Regions from separate parts of the Planococcus chinensis genome, predicted to be linked through region 1. Evidence: riboswitches for the same ligand, from Rfam matches in the RefSeq annotation. Region 1 holds a riboswitch; each other region holds the start of a gene.

Evidence for each region. Region 1 has a riboswitch for lysine ahead of dapA (4-hydroxy-tetrahydrodipicolinate synthase). Riboswitches for the same ligand answer to the same signal wherever they lie in the genome.
Region 2: it holds a riboswitch for lysine, as region 1 does, so the genes downstream of both, ACFSDB_RS10775 (Na+/H+ antiporter NhaC family protein) here and dapA (4-hydroxy-tetrahydrodipicolinate synthase) in region 1, are expected to answer to the same signal.
Region 3: it holds a riboswitch for lysine, as region 1 does, so the genes downstream of both, ACFSDB_RS13470 (aspartate kinase) here and dapA (4-hydroxy-tetrahydrodipicolinate synthase) in region 1, are expected to answer to the same signal.

Annotation. Positions count from the first base shown of each region.
Region 1 is NZ_JBHUFW010000002.1:284,878-289,114, reverse strand. Features, by position in the region: gene ACFSDB_RS01355 (TraB/GumN family protein) at 1-246, opposite strand, end outside; gene ypfJ (KPN_02809 family neutral zinc metallopeptidase) at 382-1,236, opposite strand; gene ACFSDB_RS01345 (SAM-dependent methyltransferase) at 1,306-1,908, opposite strand; lysine riboswitch at 2,015-2,193, shown strand; gene dapA (4-hydroxy-tetrahydrodipicolinate synthase) at 2,319-3,212, shown strand; gene ACFSDB_RS01335 (STAS domain-containing protein) at 3,260-4,105, opposite strand; gene ACFSDB_RS01330 (diguanylate cyclase) at 4,205-4,237, opposite strand, start outside.
Region 2 is NZ_JBHUFW010000007.1:167,122-171,358, reverse strand. Features, by position in the region: gene ACFSDB_RS10780 (sodium-dependent transporter) at 1-985, opposite strand, end outside; gene ACFSDB_RS10775 (Na+/H+ antiporter NhaC family protein) at 1,187-2,761, opposite strand; lysine riboswitch at 2,872-3,053, opposite strand; gene ACFSDB_RS10770 (bifunctional metallophosphatase/5'-nucleotidase) at 3,124-4,237, opposite strand, start outside.
Region 3 is NZ_JBHUFW010000011.1:177,627-181,863, reverse strand. Features, by position in the region: gene ACFSDB_RS13475 (glycosyltransferase family 2 protein) at 1-925, shown strand, start outside; gene ACFSDB_RS13470 (aspartate kinase) at 972-2,186, opposite strand; lysine riboswitch at 2,326-2,500, opposite strand; gene uvrC (excinuclease ABC subunit UvrC) at 2,538-4,237, opposite strand, start outside.

The DNA of each region.
Region 1 (4,237 bases):
GTTCATCAGCAGCAGGCTCGATTTCTTTTCCTTGATGACTTTGAAAATATCCGTCTCTTTCCATTTGCTGTTTTCGGTCACCGACTGGTAGCGCTGTGCGTCGAGCTCGATGCACACCGAGTCCGGGCGCTCGGCCTCGATGACTTCCTTGACTTGCACGGCGCTTTGCCGCGAGACGTGCGCGGTTCCGATCAGGATGAACTCGCGCCCGTCGATATGGAGGCGCGTAATATTATCTTCATGCATGAGGTAACTTCCTTCATTAGAGTTAAATTTCTTTCCGCGACACCGCGAAAAGACTGTCTATTTCAATAATGAATCACCGGAGGGAAAATATCAACGCCCGGCCCTTCATTTTTGCAGATTTCATAATTGTTCCGTTTACAGATTGCGTACGTTGAACGTATTGCCGTTTTGGATGTCGCCGTATTCAAACCCGCGGTAGAACCAGCGCTGGCGCTGTTCGGAAGTGCCGTGAGTGAAGCTTTCCGGCACGACATAGCCGCGTGAACGCTTCTGGATCGTGTCATCGCCGACCGCGCTCGCTGCACGCAGCGCTTCCTGCAAGTCGCCTTCTTCAAGCACGTCCATGCCTTCCGCATGGTGCGCCCAGACGCCGGCATAATAATCCGCCTGAAGCTCAAGCCGTACTTGCAGCTTGTTGTATTCTTCCTCGCTCAGCTGATTGCGCATCGGCTGGACTTTTTCCATGACGCCAAGCAAATTCTGCACATGATGCCCCACTTCATGGGCGATGACATAGGCCATCGCAAAATCACCGGGCGCCTGGAACTGACGCTGCAGCTCTTCATAGAAACTCAGATCGATGTAAAGCTTCTGGTCTCCCGGGCAATAGAACGGCCCGACCGCCGATCCCGCTGTCCCGCAGGCCGATTCGACGCTATTGGTGTACAGGACGAGCGTCGGCTCGACATATTCAAGCCCCTCTTCCGCAAACACCTGCGACCAGACCGCCTCCGTATCCGCGAGGACGACCGACACGAAATCCGCCAGTTCCTCTTCCTGTTCCGTGGCCACATACGGCTCACCCGATTGCGCCGGCGCTCCGCCGCCCATGCCGTTCAGGACGGCGCCCGGGTCTCCGCCGAGAAACGCCACCAGCAGGAAGATCAGCAAACCGCCGATCCCGCCGCCTGCGGCAATTGTTCCGCCGCCCACTCCTCTTCCCCTTCTGTCTTCGACATTTCCGCTCCCTGCTCTGCCTTTCCATTTCATCGCGCTTCTCTCCTCGCCTGTTAGCCTTTTTTCTTAAGCCTATACCCCGTTCCGTACCTCCCTTAACCCTCAAGCGAGCCGGTAGACCAAAAACCGTTCCCGGAAATCGGCTTCCGACCCGGGCAAAGCGATTTCCTGCACCCGCTCGAAGCCCGTGCGGTACTCCAGAAACTCGATGTAATCCTCAGACGGGAAGAACAGGATCAGCTCGACAGGCCGCGGGGTTTTCTCCACGGACTTCAGCACATTCTGCACCACTTTCATGAAAATCTGGACAGAAAACGGATTGAAGAAATAAAACCGGTTGTCCTGCGGCTGCACGCGGTAGTTCTCCGCAAATTCACATTGGAAGCGGATGCGCCCTTTTGCGCGGGGCGCTCTTTTTTCATAGCGGATCAAATTCTGCATCGCTCCGGCGAACAGGCCAGGGTCCATTTCAACGCCCACGGCTTCCACCCCGAACAGGTGATGGGCATAAAAGGCGAGCCTCCCTTTTCCGCAGCCGAAATCCACAAGGCGGTCCCCCGGCGCTAGGCGGTAGGCCGCAAAAAGGTCGGCAAGCAAAGCGTAAGGGGTCGGCTCATAGCGGTTGTGGTGGAGCGAGTCATGGAATCCCTGTTGGATGCCTTCGGTCCGGATGTTCAAATCGGCGTCTTGCTGTCGTTCATTCATCATCATTTCCCCTTTCCCTGCAAATTCCGGTGCGCTGCTATTGCAATTTTCGGCGGAATTTGGTAAAGTCTAGCTAATTCAATAATTTCTTGCTCCGGTCTTCCGGAGTGAGGATAGAGGTGCAAAGACCATCAGTAGACAGCCCGAGGACGATGAGGTCCGGCGACGGCTGCTGAAAGGGGTTTTTGCCGAAGTGGAGAGGCGCTCATCGCCGAATCCGCTGGGCCTGCATTCAATAGATGCAGGACTGTCATATAGGAAACTATATGGAGGGCTATCTGATGCAAGAGCTGGGCGGTATACACACCGGCTCTATGGCAGCAACGAGACCCTCGTTGCTGTTTTTTTGTTTTTTTCGATAGACTCATCACCTCTGATTTTACTAAAAAAATGAGAAAAGGGTGGTATTTATGAATTTCGGACAAGTAGTAACAGCAATGGTGACACCATTTGACGCTAACGGTGACATCGACTTCCCGGCAACGGCCGCATTGGTCGAGCACCTGATCCAAAACGGCTCGGACGCACTTGTTGTCGCCGGCACCACCGGTGAATCGCCAACCCTGTCAGCGGATGAAAAAATCGAGCTTTTCAAGTTTGTCGTTGAAACGGGCCATGGCCGCATCCCGGTCATCGCCGGAACCGGTTCGAACAATACGCGCGCATCGATCACTATGACGCAAGGCGCCGAAGAGGCGGGCGTCGACGGCATCATGCTCGTGACGCCCTATTACAATAAACCTTCGCAGGAAGGCATGTTCCAGCATTTCCAGGCCATTGCTACTTCAACCCACCTGCCGGTCATGCTCTACAACATCCCGGGCCGCAGCGTCGTCAATTTGTCTGTCGACACGGTCGTGCGCCTGTCAGCGATTCCGAACATCGTCTCGATTAAAGAAGCGAGCGGCAACCTCGATGCTGCCGCTGAAATCATCGAACGCACGCCCGAAAGCTTCACGCTCTACAGCGGCGATGACGGCTTGACGCTGCCGCTTCTCTCAATCGGCGGAACTGGCATCGTCTCCGTTGCCGCCCACGTGATCGGCCGTGAAATGCAGGAAATGATTTCAAGCTTCAAAACAGGTGATACTCAGAAAGCGGCCAAGATCCACCGGAAACTTCTCCCGGCGATGAATGCACTGTTCGCTGCGCCGAATCCGGTGCCGGTAAAAACCGCACTCAACTTGACCGGCGTACCGGTTGGCGGAGTCCGCTTACCAATGGTGCCGCTCACAGAGCAGGAAACCCTGACCCTACAGGAAGCTTTGGCTCCTGTAGTACCCTTGAAAGCCAAGCAGTCTTAATGAAAAATGAAACCCGCTGAAGCGATGCTTCAGCGGGTTTTTTGGTTTTATTCGGATTCAGCGGACAGTTTTTTGAATGCCTGCTTGAGGCTGCCGCCAAGGGCAAGCCCTCTGACGTCAACGCCAAGATTCGTGATGGTCTGGGCGATTTCCGGACGAATGCCAGTCAAGATGCCGCGGATGCCGACAAGCTTCAAGGATTCTGTCAGTTTGATGATCTGCTGCGCTACGATGGCATCGACTTTGACGACACCGGACAAATCGATGATAAGTATCGAGACCTGAAGGCGGGATACAGCAATCAGCGTTTTCTCCAACAGGTAATGGGCACGGTCCATTTCGATATCGCCGACAATCGGCAGAATAGCGATTTCATCGTTCACCGGGACAACCGGCGAAGATAACTCAAGAAATTGCTTCCGCGCATCGCTTAAGTTCTTCTGATAGGCATGGATATAGGAAAAGCTATAGGAATGGGCTGCATGGTCAAGGAGCGAGTGAAAAAACTCCAGAACATCCAGCAGCTTTTCAAGGTCCATGCCTTCATGGACCGCTTCCGATTTCAGCACCTTGGCGATGTGCTTCCGGTAGATATGGGTTTCCGCAAGCGCCTGGTCAAGCATCATTCCCTGCTCCAGGAAATAATTCCCGGTCACTTTCCCCCACTCCGAAATTTCTGCAAATGCTGTTTTCGAATCGAAATAATTCGAAATTGATTTACCAAGGAGGCCGATGAGGCTTGCGCGGAACTCGATCACGGTTTCCAAAAGCGCTTCATAGCCTTCTATGTCTGACGGAGCGGCATCTTTCAGCGCCTCTTCCTGAATCAGGCCGGCGATTAAATATCTATCTGCTTCTACTCGTTCTCCGAGCAATTGGACTTCTTTTTCCATGGTTACCTCCGCTAATAACATTAGTTATAGTCTGAATTCATTATAACCATCAACGGCACCAGAGCGATAGCTTTATATTTTGTTCAAGCTAAATGTTTTTCAGCCTACCGCCACGCGGTTTCGGCCAGCGCT
Region 2 (4,237 bases), on a different contig from region 1:
CAAGCGTCAAGGACAAGAAGAATAAGACGCCGAACAGGCCGTTGAATCCAGGGAACTCATTGATAATCTGCGGGAAGACAACGAATGCTAACCCGACGCCCGCTGCTGCTACATCCGCAACCGCTACGCCTTGCTGGTTCGCCATGAATCCTAGTGCTGCGAACACCCCAATACCGGCAAGCAATTCGAATGCCGAGTTCGCAAACCCAGTGATGAAAGCATTATTCGTGATATCCGATTTTTTCGGAAGGTAACTCGCATAAGTGATCATAATCGCAAATGCGATGGACAAACTGAAGAAAATGTGTCCGTACGCCGCTACCCATACCTGCGGGTCCATGATCGCATCAAAATTCGGTTTAAAGAATGCATCCAATCCGAGTGCTGCTCCGTCAAGCGTGACTGCACGGATAACGACAATCAGGAAGATGACGACCAGTGTCGGGATGAAAATGCGGTTTGCCATTTCGATCCCTTTTTTGACGCCGCCCAACAAGATTCCTAAGGCGATAGCCCACACCAGAATTAGCGGAATTAAGACACCCCATACAATTCCTCCGGTTTGCCCTGGCGTTACAGTCAATTGAAGGAAGTCATTAAAGAGGAAATCTTGCGTATCTGATCCCCATGCCTGGTTGATTGAGAAAATCGTGTAGCGCATCGCCCAAGCGATAATAACTGCGTAATACGTGGAGATGACGAATGAAACGAATATCGCCCACCAGCCCATCCATTCCAATTTCTTGCCGCTCATTCTGAAGAATGACAACGGTGCCGATCCGCGGTATTTATGCCCGATGGTGAATTCCATAATTAGAATTGGTATCCCTGCGGTTAACAGAGCGAATAAGTACGGTATAAAGAATGCTCCTCCACCATTTTCATAGGCTACATATGGAAAACGCCAAATGTTCCCCAAACCTACCGCTGAGCCGACAGCCGCCATAATAAATCCGGCGCGTGTACCCCATTGCGAACGTTCCATCTTTCTTCCCCCTTTGTTTGTCTGCTTCCAATTTTCTTACAGAAAAATAGGAAGTTTGTTTATTTTCAGATTATTGACTAATCTAAAAATAGTATAACGATGCTGCCTTTGAAAGTAAAGATAATTCCGGAAAATATTTATAAAAAACTATTGCTAGAATAGTAAAAAGCAGAGGAAAAATTCCTCTGCTTTTAATATTTGCTAGTTATTTGCTTGTTTCTCAAGAATTGTAGTACGTTTTGACCATGTGATAAATAATACTGCTAAAATGACCGCAACTGCTAATAAAGACCATAGCAGCGAACCGGTAAAGCCTATGACGATATACCCCACTGCCCCGATCGCGGCTGCGGTCAGCGCATACGGCAATTGGGTCAATACGTGGTCCATGTGGTTGCTTCCTGCCCCTGTAGATGACAGGATCGTCGTATCTGAAATCGGCGAACAATGGTCCCCGAAAACAGCTCCGGCCAGAACCGCTGACAACGTTGCCAGCAGAAGTTCAGGCGCTGCCTGCCCCATGATGTTGCCGGCAATCGGCAGCAGAATCCCGAAAGAGCCCCAGGAAGTTCCGGTCGAGAAAGCCATGATTCCGGCTAAAAGAAACAGAAGCACCGGCAGGATTTCGGTTGGAATATTATTCTTTGTCACCACATCCGCCAGGTAGACGCCGGTTTCAAGTGCGTCGATCAAATAGCTGAGTGCCCAAGCAAAGATCAAGATCAGCACAGCGCCGATCATCGAGCGAAGCCCTTCCACGATGCCTTTGCCGACCCAGGATGCTTTTGCCGTTTCGTTTTTCTTGAACTGGCGTACATACAATAGGATGGACGCGACAGCTCCCAAAAGGCCGCCCGCCATCAACGACGCCGGTACATCTGTGTTCTCGAAGATTGCCCAGATGTCCCACGCTTGTCCGGCATTCTGATAGCCGGTCCAAACCATTGCCCCGATTGTGCCGGCGATCAGCAAGAGGATCGGCAGGAGCAGATCCGTCACTTTTCCATGTGCGTGCGCCGGGAACTCTTCTTTCATTTCCCCTGGGATTGTTTTGTTTGCGTCGTATAATTCCCCAGTCGTAATTGCGCGCGTTTCATGTTTTTTCATCGCTCCGAAATCGACGTCGCGGATGGCGACGAAAATGACGATGGCCAGCGTCGCAATGACGTAGAAGTTCATCGGGGCCATCCAGATGAATGCTTCAAGCGCCGACATCTGAACATAAGATTGCGCCGACAGGATCGTGGCGACGATTCCGATAATCGCCGCTCCCCAGCTTGATACCGGTGAGATGACACAGACCGGCGCTGCCGTAGAATCGATGAAGTAAGCCAGTTTCGCCCGCGACACTTTATAACGGTCAGTAATCGGGCGTGCGACTTGTCCGACCGCCAATGCGTTGAAATAGTCATCGATGAAAATCACCATGCCGAGTACGACCGTCAGGACCTTGGCGCCGCGGCGGGTCTTGATGCGCGCAGAAGCCCAATCGGCGAATGCTCGGCTGCCGCCTGACAGACTGACGAACGCGGTGATGACGCCTAACAGCAGCAGGAACAGCAAGATAAAGACATTATAGGCGTTGAAGCCTTCGTCCCAGAACGTGACCGCAAAAGAATTGAAGATTTCTCTTGCAGCTTGGACAGGTGCAAACGACGTCAGGATCAACGCAGCTGCCACCACACCGGTGCCGAGCGACAACAGCACCCGCTTGGTCAGCAGCACCATGACAATTGCTACCAGCGGCGGCAAAATCGAGAAAATAGTATTTTCCATATGAATCCCTCCTATTTTTTTAAGGATGGAAGAGAAGATAGAAAAAAGGCCGATCGCTCCAATGGATACAATCAGCCTTCTACAATTCGTCTGTGCATAAAAACATCAAACAACCCTGTAGCTCTTCGCCTGTAAAATCACAGACGACAGTGACATCCTTTTTCAGAATGCCCCCAGCCCTTTTTCCATTGACACCTGAAAAAAGAGCTTCGGCAAAACTTCCTTTCATATGCGTTCAACGTTGTCACACTCCCGCATATTACTGATAAGCTTCGCAGCCTCTACCCATCGATATTGAATTCCTTAAAAGCATAGCGCAGAATTTTATTGAAATCAAATGAAACTCTACTTCGAATATTCGTTCATTTTACTGCTTTTGCCTGGAAAAACCGGCTGAAAACATCCCGCAGGAATTCTGGCATGAAATAAGTTTTTGGCGCCCGTTTCAGCTCCGGGAAAAAATAGCCGAACGTGAACATATCAAGCGTAATCAGCTGATAGACTTTTTCCGGGTCTGCCGGAATGCCGCCGACATACAATTGATGCTCTTCGACGGCCATATTGACATGGACGATGTTCCCGAGGACAGCGCCGCGGAACCCCATCCCTTTCAATTCGATGTTCGGCCACTCGGCATTCAGCGACTGCTGGTAGATTTCCTTCAGTTCTGCGCCCGTCAATTCGACCAGACAGAGATTGATCGGGTGCGGCAGCATCTTATGGAAATCATAGCGTGTCGCGACCCCGACCGGCATCCCCTCCATAAACAAGCCGGCATTGAACAACGCACAGTCTGCTCCGGAATACTCAAGCATCGCTTCCCCGAACAGCTCGGCCAGTTCCGACTCTTTGAACCACTCCGCTTTCAATTCTTTTTCGTTATAAAAAATCGGCTCGCTCAGTTGGGTTTTGCCGTCGGCAATCAATTCATCATTGAACCCCTCTTCCGAATTGCGCAATTCTGCGGTATCGATCAATTCAGCTTCGGTTTCACCGGTTGCCGGATCCCATGTGATATGCCCGATGAACATGCCGAATTTGCCGGCCGCCCCGAGCAGCGTGCTGCCGATTGTTTTCCCTTCGTGGAAAATATGGTGGGTATGGGCGCCGAGGATCACGTCGATGTCGGTGCAAAGCTCCGCCAGCAGTTCATCCTCCCGGATGCCCAGATGGGACAAGCAGACAATGAAGTCCGTCTGGTCCTTGATGGCGTTGACCGATTCAATGATCGATGCTTTCGCATCGGTCACTTCCCATCCCAAGCGCTGATAAAACGGAGTGAATTCTGCTGTTGCTCCGACCAGGCCGATTCTCAGCCCTTCCGCAGTCTCCAGGACCCCGTAAGGCTTTGCCCATTTCGGCCGGCCGCCGCCTTCTTCAAACAGGTTGGATACAATGACATCAAAGTCAGCCTGGATATACAATTCGTCCAGTTCATCCTTGGACAGCGTAATGCCTTCATTATTGCCGATTGTC
Region 3 (4,237 bases), on a different contig from region 1:
CGATTCGATTTTGAATCAAACGATGCCGCAGCACCATATTGAAATCATCGCCGTCAATGACGGCTCGACAGACCGGACGGCAGCGGTGCTTGATGCCTATGCCAAGGAATACCCGAATTTCCGTGCGATCCACCAAGCCAACACCGGCGGTCCCGGTGCCCCCCGCAACACCGTGATTTCTGAAGCTCGCGGCGAGTATATCTTCTTCGTCGATGCAGATGACTTCCTGGGGGAAGAAGCACTGGAGCGCATGCACCGGATGGCGGCGGACAACCGTTCCGATATCGTGCTCGGCAAATTCGTCGGCGTCAACGGCCGCGGCGTCGCCCATTCCATGTTCCACCGCAACCAGCCCAGAACGACAGCGCTCCAATCCGATGTGTTCGATGCAATCGGCCCAACTAAAATGTTCCGCACCAAATTCCTCCTCGAAAAAGGAATCCGCTTCCCGGTCGGCATCTGCACTGCCGAGGACCAGCCTTTCATGGTCCATGCCTATATACTCGCCGACGCCATCTCCATCGTTGCCGACTATCCTTGTTATTACGTCGTCAACCATACCGACAAAGAACATGCTTCAGTGATGCCAGCCTCCCCTGCCGATTACTACGGCACCCTAGCCCAATCTGTCCGCATCATCAAACGCCATATCAAAAACCAGGTCCATCAGGACGTGCTGATCGCCAAATACCTGAAGAAAGAATTCACGACCGGCCGCAGCGTGTCACTCGCCACATCTGCCCTTGGCCAGCGTGAAAAGACTGCTTGGCTCCGAGAGTTGAACCGCTTCTTGGCCAACTGGTCCAATAATAAAATTATCAGCCTCCTCCCGGTTCCCATGCAGCAGTATGTGAGTTGCGCCAAAACTGATGATCTCCAGCAAGTGCTGGCATTTTTCTCAAGCGACATCCCCGATGCCGGGTAATAGGCAAACAAAAGGCAAGCCCCGCTTTATTGCGGAGCTTGCCTTTTTATTCTGATAACCCATATGCGTTGTGGAGCGCATTGGCTGATTTGTTCATTTCTGTTTCCGGCACGACGACCGACACTTTGATTTCGGATGTGGAGACCATTTTCACCGGAATCCCTTCTTTTCGCAAGATATCAAACATCTGCGCTGCGACCCCCGGATTCGACACCATGCCCGAACCGACGATGGACACTTTCGAAAGGCCGACTTCATAGTTCGCTGACACGAAACCGATGCTTTCCTGGTTGTCGTTCAGCACACGGCGCGTTTCTTCCAAACTGTCCTCTTTGATGGAGAATGAAACCGAAGGCGGGAATTCGTCGGTGATGCTTTGGACAATAATGTCGACATCGATATGGTTTTCTGCCAGCTTCGTGAAGATATTGGCTAATGATCCGTTGAATGCTTCTTTGTAAATGACCGTAACGCGGGCGATTCCCGGTTCGAACGCGACGCCTCTGACGATTAGATTTTTTTCCACAGTGACCACCTCTTGTATAGTTGTGCCCGGTTCATCCGAGTAGCTCGCGCGAACGGACAACGGGACCTGGTTGTTTTTAGCGAATTCAACAGCCCGCGGGTGCAGGACGCCTGCTCCCAGATTCGCCAGTTCCAGCATTTCATCGTAGGAAATCTGATCAAGCTTGCGGGCGCCGGTCACATACCGCGGATCGGACGTGTAGACGCCGTCGACGTCGGTATAGATTTCGCAGGCATCTGCGTTGAGGGCAGCAGCAAGGGCGACCGCCGTCGTATCCGAACCGCCGCGGCCGAGCGTCGTGATATTGCCGATTTTATCGACTCCCTGGAACCCGGCCACCACACAGAAATAACCATTTTCAAGCACGCGCTCGAGGCGTTCGGTATGAATCTGTTCGATGCGCGCATTCCGTGGCACCGATTCAGTTTCGATGCCTGCCTGCCAGCCGGTGAAAGAAAGCGCTTCGTGGCCGAGTGCCTTGAAAGCCATGGCCAGGAGCGAAATTGTCACTTGCTCGCCGGTCGCAAGCAGCATGTCCATTTCACGTTTCGGCGGATCGACGGAGATTTCATTCGCCAGCCCGAGCAAAGTGTCCGTCGTTTTGCCCATGGCAGAGACGACGATGACGACACGGTGCCCTTTTTCCTTTTCGCGGATTGCCCGCTTCGCAACACCGATGATTTTCTCCGGCGTTGCAACTGATGTGCCTCCGAATTTCATGACTACTGTTTTCATCTCATCCACTCCCATAATGTAAGTGGCCCTCAACATGAATGCCAAGGTGCAAGCACCCCGGCCAGACAATAAAAAAAGGCAGCCCGCCGCGACTGCGGCAAACTACCTCTTTAGCATGTACGAATACGAAAAAACGTCCATGTGAGATAGCCCTCCAGAGATTGACTCTGACAGCCCGGCATCTATTAAATGCAGGACCAGCACCCGGGGTTGCAGGAACCCGGGCACTTCGGCGACCGCCCCTTTCCCCATCCTTCACAGATTCAGCAAATCTCCGGATGGCTACTTTTGACGTTCGCACCTCTATCATCACTTTTCCAAGTGATTCATTTCTGTTTTTACGATAGCACGTTATTGTTCGCTTGGCAACGATTGTTGTGAAAAATGCTGGCGGATCTGTTCTGCCAGCTTTACCGGCATGCCCGCTTCGCGCAGCTCTTCCACGCCTGCTTCCTTGATGCGCTTGACCGAACCGAAATGCCGCAGCAGCTGCTGCTTGCGCTTCGGCCCTACGCCTTCAAGTTCATCAAGCGCCGACTGGATCGAATTTTTGCCGCGCTGCTGGCGGTGGAACGTAATAACGAACCGGTGGACTTCGTCCTGGATGCGCTGCAGCATATAAAACGCTTCGCTCGTCCGCTTCAGCGGCACCACTTCAACCGGATCGCCGTAAAGCAGCTGCGAAGTCTGGTGCTTGGCGTCTTTCGCAAGCCCGGCGACCGGGATCGACAAGCCCAGCTCATCTTCGAGCACCTCGCGCGCAGAAGAAATCTGCCCTTTGCCTCCGTCAATGACGATCAAGTCCGGCAACGGCAAGCCGTCTTTCAAGACACGCGTATACCGGCGGCGGACCACTTCGCGCATAGCGGCGTAATCATCCGGCCGGCCGGCGCTGCGCGTCTTGTATTTCCGGTAGTCTTTTTTCGATGGTTTGCCGTCGATGAAGGTGATCATCGCAGAAACAGCGTCTGCTCCCTGGATATGGGAGTTGTCAAATGCTTCGATGCGCAATGGCGTCTGGATGTTCATCGCTTCGCCGAGTTCGAGGCAAGCGCCGACTGTCCGTTCTTCCTGTCGCTCAAGCAGCTGGAATTTCTCCTTGATCGCAATTTCGGCGTTTTTCCGGGCGAGCGACAAGAGGTCTTTTTTCTTGCCCCGCTGCGGAACCAGGACGCGGATGCCGAGCCAGTCGCGGACCAGTTCCGCATCCGTCCCTTCCGGCAGCAGCACTTCGTTCGGTTTCACGTGGTGCGGCTGTTCATAGAACTGGCCAAGAAACGTCAGGAACTCGTCTTGCGGATCCCGGTAGAGCGGGAACAGCGAGACGTCGCGTTCGATCAATTTGCCTTGTCGCACAAAAAAGACCTGGACGCACATCCAGCCTTTGTCGACCGCGTAGCCGAAGACATCCCGGTCGGTGAAATCGTTCATCGCCATCTTCTGCTTCTCCATGACGGTCTCGATATGGGAAATCTGGTCGCGGTATTCTTTCGCCCGTTCAAACTCCAGGTTTTCGGCCGCTTCCGACATCTTCTCGATCAGGTCCTGCTTCACCTCGCGGAAACCGCCATTCAGAAACTTCGTGATGCTGTCGATCATTTCCTGATAGGTTTCCTTTTCCACGGGCTTGATGCACGGCGCGAGACATTGCCCCATATGGTAATAAAGGCAGGCGCGGTCCGGCATCGTATGGCATTTCCGGAGCGGATAGAGCCGGTCGAGCAATTTCTTCGTTTCACTGGCGGCATAGGCGTTCGGGTAAGGGCCGAAATACTTGCCTTTGTCCCGCTTGACCTGGCGCGTCGTGATCAGCTTCGGATGCCGCTCCCCGGTAATTTTCAGGTAAGGGTACGATTTGTCGTCCTTCAGCATGATGTTGTATTTCGGGTCGTGTTTTTTGATCAGGTTAAGCTCCAGGATGAGCGCTTCTACGTCCGAAGACGTGACGATATACTCGAAATCCTCAATTTCGCCGACAAGCCGCTGCGTCTTCGCATCATGGCTTCCCGTGAAATACGAGCGCACCCGGTTTTTCAGCACTTTGGCCTTCC